DNA from 4 places in the Nonomuraea sp. NPDC052116 genome. Region 1 is predicted to be linked to each of the others. Evidence: riboswitches for the same ligand, from Rfam matches in the RefSeq annotation. Region 1 holds a riboswitch; each other region holds the start of a gene.
The links. A riboswitch is a leader RNA that binds a small molecule or an ion and turns the genes downstream of it on or off. The one in region 1 is predicted to bind thiamine pyrophosphate.

Region 1 (4,204 bases):
GGACACGGCCTCCACGATCAGCTCGATGCTGTGCGGGTTGCGGATGCCGAGCCCCGAGCCGATCGGCCCGCCCAGCGGCATGACGGCCGAGCAGCCCGCCTGCTCCAGCCGCCGCGCCAGCGCGGGGTCGTCCCCGATGTACGGCAGCACCACGAACCCGTCGGCCACCAGCCGCTCGGCCGCGTCGAACGTCTCGATCGGGTCGGGCAGCAGGGTCCGCTCGTCGGAGATGACCTCGACCTTGATCCAGTTGGTGCCGAGGGCCTCCCTGGCCAGCCGCGCCGTCAGCACGGCCTCGCCCGCCGTGAAGCAGCCCGCGGTGTTGGGGAGCACCTTGATGTCCCGCTTGCGCAGCACATCCAGGACCGAGCCGCGGGCGTTCGGGTCGAGCCGCCGGATCGCCACCGTGGTCAGCTCGGTGCCGGACGCGGCCAGCGCCTGGTCGAGCACGTCGAGCGAGGGCGCGCCGCCGGTGCCCATGATGAGCCGGGAGGAGAAGCTCTCCCCGGCGATGATCAGATCATCCACCTTGCACCGCCGTCAGAACCTCCACCCGGTCACGGTCGCTGAGCGCCGTCGTCTCCCACGAGCTCCGCGTGACCACCTCGTCGTTGACGGCCACGGCCACTCCGGTGGTGGCCGTGGTCAATGTGCGTACGGCCTGCGCCACGGTCGTGCCGTCGGCCACCTCGTGCGAGGCCCCGTTGATCATCACAATCATGAAATATCCCGAAATCTCCCGGGCGAGCACATGGCCGCGAGCTCGCCCTCCTCGCCCAGCAAAATGTCCGCCGTGAGCGGCGCCAGGAGCACGCCGCCCCGGTGATGGCCGGTGGCCAGCGCCAGCCCCGGGGTGCCGCTGGGGCCGATGAGCGGCAGGTTGTCCGGCGTGCCCGGCCGCAGCCCGGCCACCACGTCGGAGACCTCCAGCTCCGTGATGCCCGGCACCAGCTCCCTGGCGTCGCGCAGCAGCTCGTAGAGCCCGCCCGCGGTCACCCTGGTGTCGAAGCCCATCTCCTCCTGTGTGGCCCCGACCACCAGCTCGCCGTCGCCCCGGGGGACGAGGTAGACCGGTGTGCCGAGCACGGTGCCGCGGACGCACCGGGTGAGCAGCGGCTGCGGCGAACGCAACCGCATGATCTGCCCCTTGACCGGCCGGACCGGCACCTCGGCCAGCCCGGCGCTCCACGCCCCGGCCGCCAGGATCACCCGCTCCGCCCGCAGCTCGGCTCGCCGGTCGTCGCCGCCGGGCGGCTCCAGGCGTACCCCTGTGACCCGGCCGCCGTCGCACAGCAGCTCGCCGACGCGCGCCCGTACGAGCTGGACTCCCCGCCGGTCGAGCGCGGCGAGCAGCGCCGCCGTCACGCGGCGCGGGTCCACCCAGGAGTCGCCGACGGCCAGCAGCCCGCCCCGCACCGAGGGGGCCAGCATGGGCTCCAGGCGGCGGCACTCGCGCCCGGTCAGCCGCCGGACGGGCAGCTCCAGCTTCTCCAGGTACGCGGCCAGCTCGTCCAGCGCGGCCAGGTCGTCCGCCCCGAACGCCACGTCGAGCGTCCCCTCGGAGCGCAGGTCCAGGGCCTCGGGGCCGGCCAGCCCCGCGTCGGCGGCCAGCTCGGCGGCGAAGGCGGGCCAGCGGCGCAGCGACGCCACACCGAGCCGCAGCAGCGGCACCTCCGTGTAGGTGACCTCGCTGACCGGCGCCAGCATCCCCGCCGCCGCGTGCGAGGCCCCCGAGGCGGGGGCCGGGTCCACCAGGGTGACGGGCCGCCCTTCGCGGGCCAGCCGCCAGGCCAGCGAGAGACCGACGACCCCGCCGCCCACGATCACATCCATCCGCGCTCCCTTCGCCGGCATGATCCGGATCAGGTGTCTTGCGGTCGAAGGCCCGATGGCAGCCTTCCTCTCAGCCCGGTCACGGCCGGACTCCCGCGCGTCTTACGCCCCCAGCCTACGGCCTCGCTGCGACGCCCGGACACCGGCCCACGTTAGGGTCATGAACGTGAACGAAGTCGTGGTGGTGGGAGCGGGTCTGGCCGGAGTGCGCACCGTGGAGGCGCTGCGCGCACAGGGGTTCGGCGGGCGGATCACGCTGGTCGGCGAGGAACGGCATCGCCCCTACGACCGTCCACCCCTGTCCAAGGCCGTGCTGTTCGGCGACGCCGACACCAGCTACGTCGACACCGACCTGGCCTCGCTCGACGTGGTGTTCCAGCCGGGGGTCAGCGCCAAGGCGCTGCGCGAGGGGGTCGTGGAGACCACCGAGGGCGAGCTCGGCTACGACGGGCTGGTCATCGCCACCGGCGCCGAGCCGATCAGGCTGCCCGGCGACGGCCCGCAACACGTGCTGCGCACGCTCGACGACGCTCACGAGCTCAGGGCCATGCTCGTCCCCGGCGCCCGTGTCTCGATCATCGGCGCCGGCTGGATCGGCGCGGAGGTGGCCACCGCCGCCCGCCGCGCCGGGTGCGCGGTGACCGTGATCGAGGCCGGCCCGGCGCCGCTCGCGACGGCCGTCGGCGCCGAGATCGGGGCCCGCACCGAGCGCTGGTACGACGGCATCGACCTGCGGCTCGACACCATGGTCGACTCCGTGGACGAGGGCGGCGTGCGGCTGGTGGGCGGCGAGTTCGTGGACGCCCACGTGGTGGTCACGGGCATCGGCGTGCGCCCGGCCGTCGAATGGCTCACCGGCGCCGACATCGACCTCCACAACGGCGTCGTCGTGGACGAGCACCTGCGCGCCTCCCTCCCGAACACGGTCGCCGTCGGCGACTGCGCCGCCTGGTGGTCGCGCCGCTGGCAGACCAGGCTCAGGGTCGAGCACTGGGACACCGCGCTCAACGCCCCCGAGGTGGCCGCCGCGAGCCTGCTGGGCGAGGACGTCGCGTACGATCCCGTTCCGTACTTCTGGTCGGAACAGTTCGGGCACATGGTGCAATACGCCGGTCATCATTTGGCAGGCGAGCGCCTGATCTACCGGGGCGAGCCGGAGGGCAAGTGGTCGGCCGTCTGGCTCACGGCCGACGACGCCCTCGCCGCGGTGCTCGCCGTGGACCGGCCGCGAGACCTCGTACAGGGGCGCAGAATCATCGGCGCGGGACACCGTCTCGACGCGGAACGCCTGGTAGATCCAGAAGTCTCTCTACGGGATTGTGTTGTTTGAGCAAGCACGGCATGTGGTAGTTGTGGTTTCGTGACGCTTTCTGTTGCACAGATCGACCGGGAGACCGACCAACTCGTCGACGAGTGGCTCACGCTCCCCGAAGTGGCCTCGCGCCTAGACCTTTCGATCGGGCGGGCCAAGCAACTCCTCAAGGACCACAAGCTGCTCGGCGTACGCCGGGGGGGCGGCGGGCCACAGGTGCCCGCTGTGTTCCTCGATGGAAAGGACGTGATGAAGGGCCTGCCCGGCACGCTGACCGTGTTGCTGGACGCCGGCTACGACGATGTCGAGTCGCTGCGCTGGCTCTTCACCCCTGACGAGTCCCTGCCCGGATCGCCCATCGAGGCGATCAAGGCCGGCCGTCACACTGAGGTCAAGCGGCGTGCCCAAGCCCTCGGTTTCTGAAGCCCGCCTCTATCTCTGCACCGACGGCCGCCGCGACCGCGGCGACCTGGCGGAGTTCCTCGACTCGGTGCTGGCCGGCGGCGTGGACATCATCCAACTGCGGGAGAAGGGTCTGGAGGCCCGCGAAGAACTCGCGCTCCTCGAAGTCTTCCGCGACGCCTGCGACCGGCACGGCAGACTGCTGGCCGTCAACGACCGGGCGGACGTCGCCTACGCCGCCCGGTCCGACGTGCTCCACCTGGGGCAGGACGACCTTCCTGTGACGGTCGCGCGAGAGATACTCGGCGACGACATCGTCATCGGACGGTCCACCCACTCCGTGGCCGAGGCTTCCGCCGCGGCAGCGGAGCCGGGCGTCGACTACTTCTGCTGCGGCCCCATCTGGCCCACGCCCACCAAGCCCGGCCGCCCGGCCCCCGGCCCGCCGCTGCTCCGGCACGCGGCGGCGCTGGAGACGTCGCGGCCGTGGTTCGGGATCGGCGGCATCGACCTCGCGAACCTGGACGAGGTGATGTCGTACGGCGTGCGCCGCGTGGTGGTCGTACGCGCGATCACGGACGCGGAGGACCCGGGCGCGGCGGCGGCGGAGTTCGCCAAGCGCCTGTCCTCCGCCTGACCGGCAAGCCCCTGACCGGC
Region 2 (4,204 bases), on a different contig from region 1:
AACAGCCGTTCGGCCGCCTCGTTCCAGACCAGTACGCTCTGATCACGGTCGACGACCACGACGGCGTTGGGCGAACCGGCGAGGGCAGCGCGAGCTATTTCGTCGTCACTACCGGCCCATTCGTCCCCCACTCCTCCATAGTGCACGTGGCGTGGTGAGTGCGTCGGGCGATCCGTCCGATACGCTGCGGTCACGGTGATTCTCGGCGGCGGGAGGCTGGCGGCATGTCGAGCAACGATCTCGATGCCCTGTTGCGCGTGACCTCCAGCACCTATCGAGGTGATGCGCCTCCCGACATCGCGTTCGGCCCCTATGACGGGGCCGTCGGCAGGCTGATGCTCGCGGTCACCGGCAAGGGCATCGCGGCGTGCAGCTTCGAGCCGGAAAACGCCGTGTACGAGCTGCTCACGAGGCACGTGGGCAGGTTCATCGGGCCGGATCCGCGCCGGCTCGACCCGGTGCGCAGGGAGCTGGACGCCTACTTCTCCGGCCGCCTGCGCGCGTTCACCACGCCCGTCGACCTGGCGCTGGCGACGTCCTTCGCCCGCACGGTGCTGCAGAAGACGATGGCGGTCCGATACGGCACCACCACGACGCTGGAGGAGATCGGCGCGAGCATCGGCAGGCCGCGCGCGCTGCGGGCGATCGGCAACGCGCTGGCCTCCAACCCCGTGTGCGTGATCGTGCCGTGCCACCGGGTGGTGCGTGAGGACGGCGCGCTCGGCGACTACGCGGGCGGCGCGGCCGCCAAGCAACACCTGCTCAACGTCGAAAGGCGCGTGTCGACCAGCTGATCAGCAGGGTGACCAGCACGGCGACCACGGCCGCGCCGAGCGCCCCGTTCATCCACGGCTGCCGGGTGAAGCCGATGGCGTCGCGGACCCCCTGCCAGAAGCCGTCCCATGGCTCGAGCGTGGGCGCGGAGGTCGTCAGCCAGTACGCCACGAAGCCAAGCGCCCACGGCACCAGCCTCGACCAGCGCGAGGGCGCGTTCTCCGCGGTGTTCCAGCTCCGCGAGCCGCCGAGCACGAAGTAGTCCACGGCCAGCACCGCGAACATCGGCACGAACACCGCCCCGATCACCCCGAGGAACGCCCCGTACGAGTTGACGTCCACGACCAGGGCGATCGCGACGCTCAGCACGCCGATGGCGATGGAGAAGACGCGCCGGTCCACCCGCGGCATGAGGTTCTGCAGCGAGACCGTGGTGGAGTAGACGTTGGCGAACGACTGGTCGGTCTCCCGCAGCACCAGGATCGCGAAGAACAGCGCGCCCAGCGGCACCGCCACGAACGCGCCGAACACCGACGTCCCGTCGGCCGCCACCTTGTCGGCCCCCGCCATGGCCACCGCGAACACGCCCAGGCCCAGGCAGGCGACCTGAGCCAGCGTATAGCCGCCGACGACGCCGGTGAACGCGGCCCTGCTCGACCTGGAGTGCCGGGCGAAGTCGGCCGCCATCGGCACCCACGACACCGACAGCGCGATCACGTAGTCCACGGCGGGTGCGAAGGCCGTCCAGGACCCGCCGGTGTGCGCGGGCGCCCTGGTGAGGAAGAACCAGGCGAACCACACCATCGACACGATCACGCCGATGGTGACGTACCGCCGCAGCAGCCTGACGGACCCGAGCGGCCAGATCGTGAGCGCGGTGGTCAGCAACCCCGCCGCGATCACCCACACCTGGTACGGCACGGCGCCGAAGATCGCGCTGGCCGCCTTGGCGATCACCCACAGCTCGAACGCGGCCCAGCCGAGCATCTGGACGATGTTCAGCACCGTGGGGACGTACGAGATCCGCGCCCCGAACAGGCCCCGCAGCAGCACCATCGCGGGCTGCCCCGTCTGGGTGCCGGGGACGGCGGACAGGCCCACCATGGCGGTGCCGATCAGGCTGCCGACCACGGTCGCCAGGAGCGCGGCGGTCAGGCTGAGGGGAGCGTCGGACAGGGGGTTGAGCAGGAGCAACGCGCCGGAGAAGCCCAGGAGGCTGACTCCGAGATTCGCCCAGAGCGCGCCCTGATCGAGCACGCCCAGGGTCTTCGGCGGCCTGCCTTCAAGAGTCAGCGGAACTTCGTCGACGACATGCGTCATCGCACACTCCCTACGCCGGCATTACCCGGACAGGTTCAGGCGGTCGGCAGCGGATCTATGGCTGCCCTCTCAGCCCGGCGCACCCCGAGCTCCCGCGACAATCTGCAGTTGGCGCCCTCATCATGCCTCAGCAACGACGAAACCGCCACAGTGGGGCCTTTTTACGCCACGAACGGCTGCTGCCCGGTCTCGCTGACCATCGGGCGGCTCGCGAACTCCCACGACTGCATGCCGCCGCCGACGTTGACGGCGTCGCGCCCGAGCTGGTTGAGCCAGGCCGCGACCTGCAGGGACCGGCCGCCCACCCGGCAGACGACGTAGACCGTGCGGTCGCCGGGCACCTCGTCGACCCGCCCCTGAATCTGGGTCATGGGGATGTGCACGGCCTCCGGGGCGTGCCCCGCGACCCATTCGTCCTGCTCACGGACGTCGAGCAGGTAAGCGTCTGCCGGAACGGCACTGGCCTCGATCTCAGGAACGGTCATGACTCCATCATCTCGCGCCTGGCGTCGTAGGCCGCACGCGCCGCGGCGATCTCCTCCTGGTGCGTCTCCGTCCAGGTGACCAGCGACTTGATGGTCTCGTGCAGCGTACGGCCGAGCGGCGTGAGCGCGTAGTCCACCCTGGGCGGCACGACGGGATGGACCGTGCGGCTGACCAGGCCGTCGCGCTCCAGCTGGCGCAGGGTCACGCTGAGCATGCGCTGGCTGACGCCGTCGATCTCGCGGCGGAGCTGGGTGAAGCGCAGGCTCTGGCAGTCGAGCAGGGCGATCACGAGCAGCGACCACTTGTCGGCGATGCGGTCGAGGATCTGACGCACCTCGCAGTCCTCGCGCGTGTCCCACTGGCGCACGTCGTAGTCGTCGAGCGGTTCCACAGTGCCTTCTTCCGTCGAGCTCACTTGAGAAGGCGGGACAGCCGGCGGTCGGCCAGGGGCTTGCCGCCGGTCTGGCAGGTGGGGCAGTACTGCAGCGAGGAGTCCGCGAAGGACACCTCGCGGATCGTGTCGCCGCAGACGTCGCACGGCTGCCCGGTCCGGTTGTGGACCCGCAGTCCCGACTTCTTCTCCGCCTTGAGGTCCTTGGCCGCCAGCCCGTGCGCCCGCTCCACCGCCTCCCCCAGGGTGGTGATGATGGCCTCGTGCAGGTCGGCGATCTGCGCGTCCGTCAGCGTGGCCGCGATCTTGAACGGGGACATCTTGGCCGCGTGCAGCACCTCGTCCGAGTAGGCGTTCCCGATGCCGGCGATGATCTTCTGGTCGCGCAGCAGCCCCTTGATCTGGGTGCGGTTGCCGCCCACGATGCGCTTGAGCGCCTCGACGGTGAAGGACCCGTCGAGGGGGTCGGGGCCGAGTGCGGCGATGCCGGGGACGCCGTCCGGGTTCTTGGTGACGTAGACGGCCAAGCGCTTCTGCGTCCCGGCCTCCGTCAGCTCGAACCCGGGCGCCAGCCCCTCCTCGTCGGGCGCCAGCCGGACCCGTACCGCGAGCGGGCCCTTGCCGGGACGTACGGGCTTCGCGCCCGACAGGTCGTCGCGCCAGCGCAGCCACCCCGCCCGGGCCAGGTGGATGACCAGGTGGAGGCCGTCGCAGTCGAGGTCGAGGAACTTGCCGTGCCTCGACACCCCGGTGATGGTCAGCCCGCCGAGCGCGGTCGCCGGCGGGTCGAACGTCTTGAGCGCCTGGAAGGCCACCACGTCGATCCCCAGGACCGTGCGGCCCACGGCCCGTTCGCGCAGGAAATGGGTGAGCGACTCCACTTCGGGAAGTTCCGGCATGTCCCCAGGGTACGTGCGCGTCCGGCCGTCCACAGCCTGTGGACGGCTACGGCACGCTCCAGAAGGCCAGCTCGTGCGCCATCCCCTCGGCGAACAGCTCCTCGGCCCGCGCCGGGTCCGGCGCGGCCTCGTCGATCATCTGCGCGATCCGCGCGGTGAGCGCCGCGAACGCCGGATCCGCGTACGTGTCCACCCACGCCCGATATCTCGACTCAGCAGGGGAAATTTCCGCCAATATCTGCCCGAGACTCGAATATCCCCACATACACGGATATAGCGCCGCCAGCCCCTCCCCGTACGACGCCGCCGACTCCAGCAGGAACGCCGTGTACGC
Region 3 (4,204 bases), on a different contig from region 1:
CCTCGAACGGCACGTCCACCGCCGTCGGCGGCGGGGCGATGAAGGCGACGTTCGTGCCGCGCCGGTTGCCGCTGATCGCGTCCGCGGCCCGCAGCACGGGGTGGACGCGTTCGAGTTCCCGGTACGTGCCCCGCCACCGCGCGGCCCACCGGCCGTGCACGCCCGCCTCCAGCCGGCCCGCCAGCACCCACTGCGCGTGCATGGTCTCGATCAGCGGCGAGATCGCGAACCTGGTCGCCACCAGGTCCTGCGGGGTGACCTCGATTCTTACGGGCACCTTTCGGTTATATCCGAAAGAGTCGCCAGTTCGCCGGTCCGGTCCGCACCATCGTGGACGTGAATGGCGCGACGTTCGGCGAGGTGTTCGCCGTCAAGGAGTTCCGGGTCCTGTTCGGCAGCTTCGCGCTGCTGGTCGGCGGGGACTCGATCAAGATGCTGGCCCTGTCCGTGCTGGTCTATGCGCGGACCGGCTCGGCCGGCCTGTCGGCCGCCGCGTACATGGCCGGCTGGCTGCCGTTCATCGTGGGCGGGCTGTTGCTGCTCTCGCTGGCCGACCGGCTGCCGCCGCGGGCGCTGATGGTGACCGGCGAGGTGGTCCGGGCGGTGACGTGCCTGCTGCTGGCCTACGCGCGGCTGCCGGTCTGGGCGATGCTGGCGCTGGTGCTGGTCACGGGGCTGTTCACGCCGGTCTTCTTCGCCGCGCGGGCGGCGATGCTGCCCGACGTGCTGCCCGGCGACGCGTTCGTGCTCGGGCGGTCGGTCCTGAACGTGGCCTCCGCGAGCGCGCAGATCGCCGGGCTGGCGGCCGGGGGCGCGTTCCTGGCCGTCGCCGGGCCCTCGGGGGCGCTGGCCACCACCGCGGGCCTGGCCGCGGTGGCCGCCGTGGTGCTGCGGGCCGGACTGCCGTACCGGCCCGCCCGGGGCACGGCGCGAGCGGGCACGGTGGGAGCGGGCACGGTACGCCAGACGCTGCGGGTCAACCGGCGGCTGCTGGCCGACGGGCGGGTGCGCGGGCTGCTGCTGGCGGGGTGGCTGCCGTGCGTGTTCCTGGCCGGGGCCGAGGCCATGGTCGTGCCCTATCTGGGCGGGCAGGGGCAGGCCGGGGTGGTGCTCGCGGCGGCGGCCGGCGGGATGGCGGTGGGGGAGTTCGCGGTGGGCAGGTTCGCCGCGCCGGGGCTGCGGGAGCGGCTGTCGTTTCCGCTGGCGGTGCTGCTCGGCGTGCCGTGGGTGGGGTTCGCGCTCGGGCCGGGGATGGCGTGGGCCGCCGTGCTGGCCGCGGTGGCGACCGCGGGGCTGTCGTACCAGCTGGGGTTGCAGCTGCGGTTCGTGGAGTCGGTGCCCGAGGAGGTGCGGGGGCAGGCGTTCGGGCTGCAGTCGTCCGGGCTGATGACGGGGCAGGCGGCCGGGGCGGCGCTGGTCGGGGCGCTCGGAGAGGTGATCGCGCCCGGGCCCGCGATCGCGGTGGCGGGCGGTGCCGGGGTCCTGGTCGCGCTGGCGCTGGCGGGCGTGCTGCGCCCGGACGGCATGCGCGAAGCGGCCCCTCACCTCTGACCGGCCGCACCCTCGGCGCGGGCGCGGAAACCCCCCGCGATCGGGCGTGTCCCGGCTATATGGTGCCGTTCGTGGACACTCTGGAAAGCCTCGTCATCGCCCGGCGGCTGCGCGTCCCCATCGGCGCCGCGCCCGCCGGATCCGGGTCCGGCTGGGGGGAGACCGCCGCCCGCCAGCTCGACGCGGCGCTGCTCAGCGTCTTCCTGCGCGGCGCCGACGGCGGCTGGCTGGTGAAGTGGCTGCACCTCTACCTGAAGGGCCACCCCGGCTTCAACCAGGTGGAGGGCAACCGCGTCAGCGCCTCCCGGAGGGGGCGCGGGTCTACACCCCTGGCACGCTGCACGAGCTGATCCCCGCCTGACACGACCGGGCCGGGCCTCTGCTAGCGTTGGCCGTGACGCGGGGTGCCCGGGCTGCCGGGCTGAGATCACACCCGTCGAACCTGATCTAGTTCGCACTAGCGAAGGGACGTCATCGGTGACCTTCTGTGAGAAAATCTGGACGCGCACGGCCACGCTGCTCGAGGCGATCCACGACCACCCGTTCAACGTCGCGCTCGGCGACGGCACCCTCGACCGCGAGCGGTTCGCGTTCTACCTGGTCCAGGACGGCCGCTACCTGGTGGCCTACGCCAAGGTCCTCGCGACCGCCTCGGCCCGCGCGGGCTCCCCGGCCGACGCCGCGTTCTTCGCGCAGAGCGCGCACACGGCGCTCGTCGTCGAGCGGGCCCTGCACACCGGCTACCTCGAGGAGTTCGGGCTGACGGCCGGCGAGACGGCGGCCGTCGCCACCTCGCCGACCTGCCTGGCCTACTCCTCCTACCTCCAGGCCACGGCCCTGGCCGCCCCGTTGCCCGTGCTCGCCGCCGCCGTGCTGCCGTGCTTCTGGGTCTACCAGGACGTCGGCGCGGCACTGCTCGAACGTACGGCGGGCGCGGCCGACCACCCGTACCGGACCTGGATCGGCACCTACTCCGACCCCGCCTTCGCCGCCTCGGTGGAGCAGGCCAAGGCCATCACCGACCGGCTGGCCGAGAGCGCCGACCCCGAGACGCGCCGGGCGATGGACGAGGCGTTCTGCCGGGCCACCGAGTACGAGTGGATGTTCTGGGACAGCGCCTGGCGCCTGGAGACCTGGCCCACGGGACAGTGGCTCCGGCCGCAGCTCACGCGAACGACTCGCTGAGCTCCCTGCGCAGCTCACGGGCCTGGTGCAGGTAATCGGTGGCCAGCGCGGTGCGGCCGGACGAGCGGTACAGCTCGCCGAGCGTCTGGTACGTGTCCGCCTCCCCGCTGCGATCCCCCAGTTGCTGGAAGATCACCAGGGAGCGCTTCAACTGGTCGGAGCCGTCCGAACGGTCGCCCCTGGCCACCTGGAGCCCGCCCAGGTTCCGCATCGCGTACGCGCCGCAGTGGCGGTCGCCGAGCGCCTCGAAGATGCCCAGCGCGTGCCCCTGGTAGCGCATGGCCCGGTCCGACTGGGCGAACAGGTCGTACATGCGGCCGAGCTGCATCGACACGCAGCCCTCGCGGTGGGCGTCGCCGAGCTCCTCGGCCAGCCGCAGCGCGTCCCCCAGCCACCGGGACGCCTGCTGCAGGTCCCGCAGCGACAGGTAGACGCGCCCGATGGCCTGCCGCGCGTACGCCTCGCCGCTGCGGTCGCCGATGGCCAGGAACATGGCCAGCGCCTGCCGGAAGGACGCGAGCGCCTTGAGATGCCGGTTGGAGAACTGGCTGACCGCCGCCAGCCCGCAGATCGAGATGGCCTCGCTCCGCGTGTCGCCCAGCTCGTGGAAGATGACGCGGGCCCGCTTGAACATGTCCTCGGCCTCGGCGTACCGGTCCTGGTAGAGGCAGACCTGGGCCAGGCCGCGCAGCATGGCGGCCTCCCCGAGGCGGTCGCCGGCCGCGCGGGCGCTGTCGAGGGCGAGGCGGTGCGTCAGCTGCCACTCGTCCAGCAGGCAGTGCAGATCGAAGTACGGGACCAGGGTGGCGGCCAGCCCCCATGCGGACTGGGCCAGGCCCGCGCCGGCGGCGAGCTGTACGGCCTCGACCAGGGACTCCCGCTCGGCGTCGAACCACGACAGCGGCTGGGCGGTCAGGCGGCCGAGGGTCTCCCGCTCCAGGCTCCAGCGGGGCGCGAGGTCGGACGTCAGCCCGAAGAGAGTGGTGGGCAGCCGCAGGGAGGCGTGCTCGGCGGCGGTCAGCCAGCCGCCGAGCACCCGGGCCAGCGCGTGCCGCTCGGTGTCGCCGCCCGCCTTCTCCTTGGCGGCGCAGCGGATCAGGTCGTGGAGTCGGTAGCGGGGCTGGCCGACGTGGTCGGTGCCGGCCAGCCGCAGGAGGTTCGCGTCCACCAGGGTGTCCACGACGGCGTCGGCCCTGGGCCGGTCGAGCACGGCGTCGGCCACCCAGCCGGGCACGGACTGCTCGCCGAGCAGGCCGATCGCGCGGAAGGCCAGGGCGGCGTCGTCGGACAGCCGCCGGTAGCTGAGCTCGAACGAGCCGCGTACCTCCAGGTCGCCGGCGCGTAACTCGTCGAGGCGGCCGGCCTCGTCCTCCAGCCGCTGCCGCAGCACCCCCAGCGACCAGCCGGGCCGTCCGGACAGCCGGGCCCCGGCCACGCGGACGGCCAGCGGTAAGTGGCCGCAGGAGCG
Region 4 (4,204 bases), on a different contig from region 1:
TCTCACCAGCCAGGTCATACCGCGATGACGATCACCACAGCAACCTGGCGATCTTCAAACAACCTCACGTGCGGAAAACGGGGCTAGCCGTTGAGGACGTCGTACGGGCCCTCTGCCCGAAGCGTGGCAAAACCACGGCAAAGAGCCTCAAGGCTGGCCGTTCATCCGGAGTCGTCCGCCTTCGGTGAGCCGAGGCCAGATCTCCCTTGTGAACAGGAGGTCCAAGGGCCCGCTGAGGTCGGGTCATATGCCCCTGTCGTGAACCGTTGCCTCCGCCGGAGGCTGAAGGATAGGGGGAGGTGCGTGATGAGGCGCGCGAGTCAGTGGGTGATGCTTCGAGTGCGCCGGTACTGGCTGGGACGGAATCCGCTGCGTCGTCGTTCCGATCGGCTGGAAGCGGCAGGTGTGGCCGTCACGTTGATTCTGCTGCTGTTCAGCGTCTGGCCGGCCGTCGTCGTGGGGCGGTCGGTCTATGAGAGAGGCCTGCAGGCCGAGCGAGCCGGCCAGGGCATCCGCCAGTCGGTGACGGCGACTCTGGCCCGGGACGCGCCGTACACCCTTCCTGCCGGAGGTGGCGAGGATGGCGCGGAGCCGGGATCACACGCTCCCGCGCGGTGGATGGCTCCGTCCGGTCACTGGAAGACGGGCGAGGTGGCCGTGCCCGCGGGCACCAGAGCGGGCACGTCGGTAAAGGTGTGGATCGACGGTCGCGGCGAGTTGACCACTTCTCCGACGAGCCACGCGGAAACGCTGACGGGCGCCACGGTCGCGGCCTTCCTGGTCGTCGTGGGATCGGCGGCTGCACTGTCGTTGGCCTTCCGGGCCTTCAGAGGGTTGCTCGACAGAGGGCGGTACGCGGCGTGGGACGCCTCCTGGGCGGAGGCGTGCGCGCGGTGGCGCCGCCGCAAACCTGATGGGTAGCCCGTTACATCTCACACGGCGTACAGCGAGAGCCGAAGATCAGGCCCTTGGCGTACTGGACGAGGGCATGGCTGACCGATCCGAAGAACGCGCTGACGTACGGCGATCCCGCTCGAGATCGGAGAGAACGACGTGGAAGTCCTCTCCAGAAAGCCCAGATCGGCGGGTGCCTTACCGTCCCTGAGGCGTTCCCGGCCGACCCGAGCTTGGGCCGCGGTGCCAGGGCCATTGGTCCTCAAAGAGAAGGACTTTCGTCCCTGGCGAGACGAACCGGACGGCGGGAGGTTAGTTTTAGGCCTGTGAGACGAGCGAGGGAGTCCGACCTGAGAGCCTCGAAGGAGGATCAATGGAAGGGCTGAGAGGTCGGAAAGCCGAAAGACCGACCGGCGACCCCTAGCCACCTGATCCGGACCATACCGGCGAAGGGAGAGCGCCTCACAGGTCTTTGTCGTGTGCAGCCCGGGGAACTCTCACCAGCGGGTCCATCAAGCAAAGCGACGGCCCCCGAACGTGTTCAGTCGGCTCGGACACGTGGCCGTACGACGGCGACCGGGCAGGATGTGTAGCGCAGGACACCGTGGCTGACCGTGCCGAGCATGGCTGAGCGGATCACCCCCTGGAAGTCTCGCACAGCGCCGCGATGGGATTTCCACGGAAGCCCGTCCCCTCCGAGTACTCACATGCGGCTTGAGCTGCGTAGATGGGGTTTACGGCAGGCGCAGAGGGGTAGGTTATGCCGGCCCAAGAGCGGCGGAGAATCATGCTGTATGCCCTCGTAGATCTGCGGCATGCTGATTTTCCCCGGCCGCTGATTAACGAGACGTCGTAATCCATGCGGGGATGGGATGAACGACCTGCTGAATCATGTCCTCACGGCCCACGGTGGTTTGGAGCGCTGGTCGCAGATCGGTGAACTGAGCGTTGATGCGCAATTCCACGGCCCCTTCTGGAAAGTCAGAGGGTTCTCGGATGAGCCTTTTCATGCGAAGCTCACCGCCGAGACGCGTCAGGAGTGGATACGGTTCTCTCCTTGGGCGGCCCCAGACCAGGATATGATCTTCGATCGCAGTGAGGACCGGGTCTCGCTGGTAGCGGAGGACGGCGGCACCCTGGAGAGCCGGACCGGAATCCGCTCCACTTACGGCGGGTACGACCTGACATCGCCGTGGGAGTCCCTTCAGGTGGGCTACTTCCTCGGGTACGCCATGTGGAACTACCTGACCACGCCATTCCTCTTCACATATCCGGGGATGGAGTCGCGCGAGGGGGCGCGGTGGGAGGAGAGCGGTGAGACGTGGCGGCGGCTGCACGTCAAGTACCCCGACAGCATTGCCTCGCACAGTTCGGAGCAGACCTACTACTTCGCTGAAAACGGTATGCTCCGACGCCTCGACTACAACGTGGATGTGAATGTCGGCGTTGCCGTTGCTCAGTACGTCGGCGAACACAAGGATTTTCACGGAATCATGTTCCCGACTCGACGGCGAGTCCATCGGAGGAATCCGGATAATTCCGCTTCGGAGAGTTGGTCGATCGGGATCGAGATTGAAAATGTCACCATGAGCTGAATCACCTGGAAATGGCGATCCGTGGAATCGGTACCAGTCAGATGGCGATCGGCTTGTCAACGTGGCGTCAGGGGTGCGTCGCGTGCTCCTGGAAGGCCTGACATGTCCACACTTTATGCAAATACTCCCATCCAGTATGTTGAGGTCGAAGGCACGCGCCTCGCGTACCGGGAGTTCGGGGACCGCACCGGCGTGCCGCTCGTCCTGTTCAGTCGTTTCGTCGGCAGCATCGATGACTGGGATCCCGTGGTCATCGAGCGACTCGCCGCCCAACGCCACGTCATCGTCTTCGACAACGCGGGCGTCGGATTCTCCGACGGCAAGGTCGGGGCTGATATCGCGGAGATGGCCGGCACGGCGATTCGCCTCATTGAAGAGCTCGGCATCTCCCAGGCGGACCTGCTGGGATTCTTGATGGGTGGCTACATCGCGGAACGCCTGACGCTCACGCGGCCGGACCTCGTGCGCTACCTGATCCTTGTCGGCACGGGCGCAGGCGCCGGCGAAGGAGCGGTGCTCCAGAGCCCCGAGGTCGAGGAGTGGACCAAGATGGCCCGCAGCCCGCAGGAGACGTACGAGGCGATGTGGTTCAGCAGTTCCGAAACCGGCAAGGCCGCCACCGCGAACTACCTGGGGCGCATCTACACGCCTGAGCGACCCGAGCGAGCCGACGTCACCGACGAGGCCGGGGTCGCGCTCCGCAAGGCGGTCAACGACTGGTGGGCCGGCAAGGGCTCGACACTGGGCGAACTGCACAACATCAAGCAGCCCACGCTCATCGTCAGCGGCGTCCGGGACGCGATGGTCCCGACGCCGAACTCGTTCCTGATGGCCCAGAAGATCACCAACGCACAGCTCATCATCTACCCCGACTCGGGCCACGGCTCACTGTTCCAGTACCCGGAAGTCTTCTCGCGGGCGGTGCTCGACTTCATCGCAACCCAGGAAAGCGGCGGCCTTCGCTGACCGCGACCGATCTGCCGGCCGACCGCGCGGCACAGCACGGGCTGCCGGCCATCACAGGCAGGAAGCACGCGACCCTCGTGCCGACCGAGGCCGATTTCGGCCCAGTCACACAAGCACGTCGCCACCTCATCGCCGACCGCCTCGACATCACCGGCGCCCGCTGGGGCCTTGCTGGAGCCGAAGCCATTCTGAAGCTCCGCGCCGGCGTTGCCCTGGGCCTCGGCGACGGCATCGGCCAGTGCACGGCTGGCCGTCCCGCTGGCAGCGGGGTATCAGGCCGGCGTGTCAGTCGAGTGCGTAAACGCGATGAACGAACTCGGCAAGCTTGTTGTCGGGCAGTTCTTTCGCGAGATCGGCCTCGCTGATGATGCCGGCAAGGCGGTGACTTTCGATCACGGGCAGGCGCTTGACGTGGTTCTGCTCCATCTTGAACAGCGCCTCCTCGATGCTGGCATCGGCGTCCACCCATACCAGCCCACGAGCCAGCTCCCCGGCGGTGGTCTCGTCGATGTCCCCGCCGTGTGCGCAGCACTGGACCACGATGTCCCGGTCAGTGATGATGCCCTTGAGCCGGTCGTCGTCCCCGCAGATGGGCAGCGCGCCGACGCTGAGATCGCACATCATCTGCGAGGCGACGCGCAAACTCTCGTGTTCGCCGATGCACTGGACTCCCTCGTGCATCACGTCCCGGGCTTTCACTCCGGTTTCGCCTATATCCATCGCTCGCCTCCCCAACAGGGTACGAAGCG

Region 2: it holds a riboswitch for thiamine pyrophosphate, as region 1 does, so the genes downstream of both, AB0L65_RS52755 (cytosine permease) here and thiO (glycine oxidase ThiO) in region 1, are expected to answer to the same signal.
Region 3: it holds a riboswitch for thiamine pyrophosphate, as region 1 does, so the genes downstream of both, tenA (thiaminase II) here and thiO (glycine oxidase ThiO) in region 1, are expected to answer to the same signal.
Region 4: it holds a riboswitch for thiamine pyrophosphate, as region 1 does, so the genes downstream of both, AB0L65_RS48380 (hypothetical protein) here and thiO (glycine oxidase ThiO) in region 1, are expected to answer to the same signal.

What each region holds. Positions count from the first base shown of each region.
Region 1 is NZ_JBFAWA010000016.1:130,526-134,729, forward strand. Features, by position in the region: gene AB0L65_RS29195 (thiazole synthase) at 1-528, opposite strand, end outside; gene thiS (sulfur carrier protein ThiS) at 521-721, opposite strand; gene thiO (glycine oxidase ThiO) at 718-1,833, opposite strand; TPP riboswitch at 1,823-1,940, opposite strand; gene AB0L65_RS29210 (FAD-dependent oxidoreductase) at 1,994-3,163, shown strand; gene AB0L65_RS29215 (Rv2175c family DNA-binding protein) at 3,194-3,568, shown strand; gene thiE (thiamine phosphate synthase) at 3,546-4,184, shown strand.
Region 2 is NZ_JBFAWA010000043.1:69,463-73,666, forward strand. Features, by position in the region: gene AB0L65_RS52745 (PAS domain-containing sensor histidine kinase) at 1-131, opposite strand, end outside; gene AB0L65_RS52750 (methylated-DNA--[protein]-cysteine S-methyltransferase) at 225-794, shown strand; gene AB0L65_RS52755 (cytosine permease) at 763-2,094, opposite strand; TPP riboswitch at 2,085-2,200, opposite strand; gene AB0L65_RS52760 (rhodanese-like domain-containing protein) at 2,256-2,579, opposite strand; gene AB0L65_RS52765 (helix-turn-helix domain-containing protein) at 2,576-2,971, opposite strand; gene AB0L65_RS52770 (DNA-formamidopyrimidine glycosylase family protein) at 2,992-3,870, opposite strand; gene AB0L65_RS52775 (TenA family protein) at 3,917-4,204, opposite strand, start outside.
Region 3 is NZ_JBFAWA010000064.1:1,721-5,924, reverse strand. Features, by position in the region: gene AB0L65_RS59945 (DUF5937 family protein) at 1-277, opposite strand, end outside; gene AB0L65_RS59940 (MFS transporter) at 337-1,551, shown strand; gene AB0L65_RS59935 (hypothetical protein) at 1,623-1,901, shown strand; TPP riboswitch at 1,942-2,037, shown strand; gene tenA (thiaminase II) at 2,029-2,736, shown strand; gene AB0L65_RS59925 (BTAD domain-containing putative transcriptional regulator) at 2,717-4,204, opposite strand, start outside.
Region 4 is NZ_JBFAWA010000036.1:144,376-148,579, reverse strand. Features, by position in the region: gene AB0L65_RS48385 (hypothetical protein) at 406-921, shown strand; TPP riboswitch at 1,222-1,366, shown strand; gene AB0L65_RS48380 (hypothetical protein) at 1,767-2,489, shown strand; gene AB0L65_RS48375 (alpha/beta hydrolase) at 2,592-3,455, shown strand; gene AB0L65_RS48370 (CBS domain-containing protein) at 3,741-4,175, opposite strand.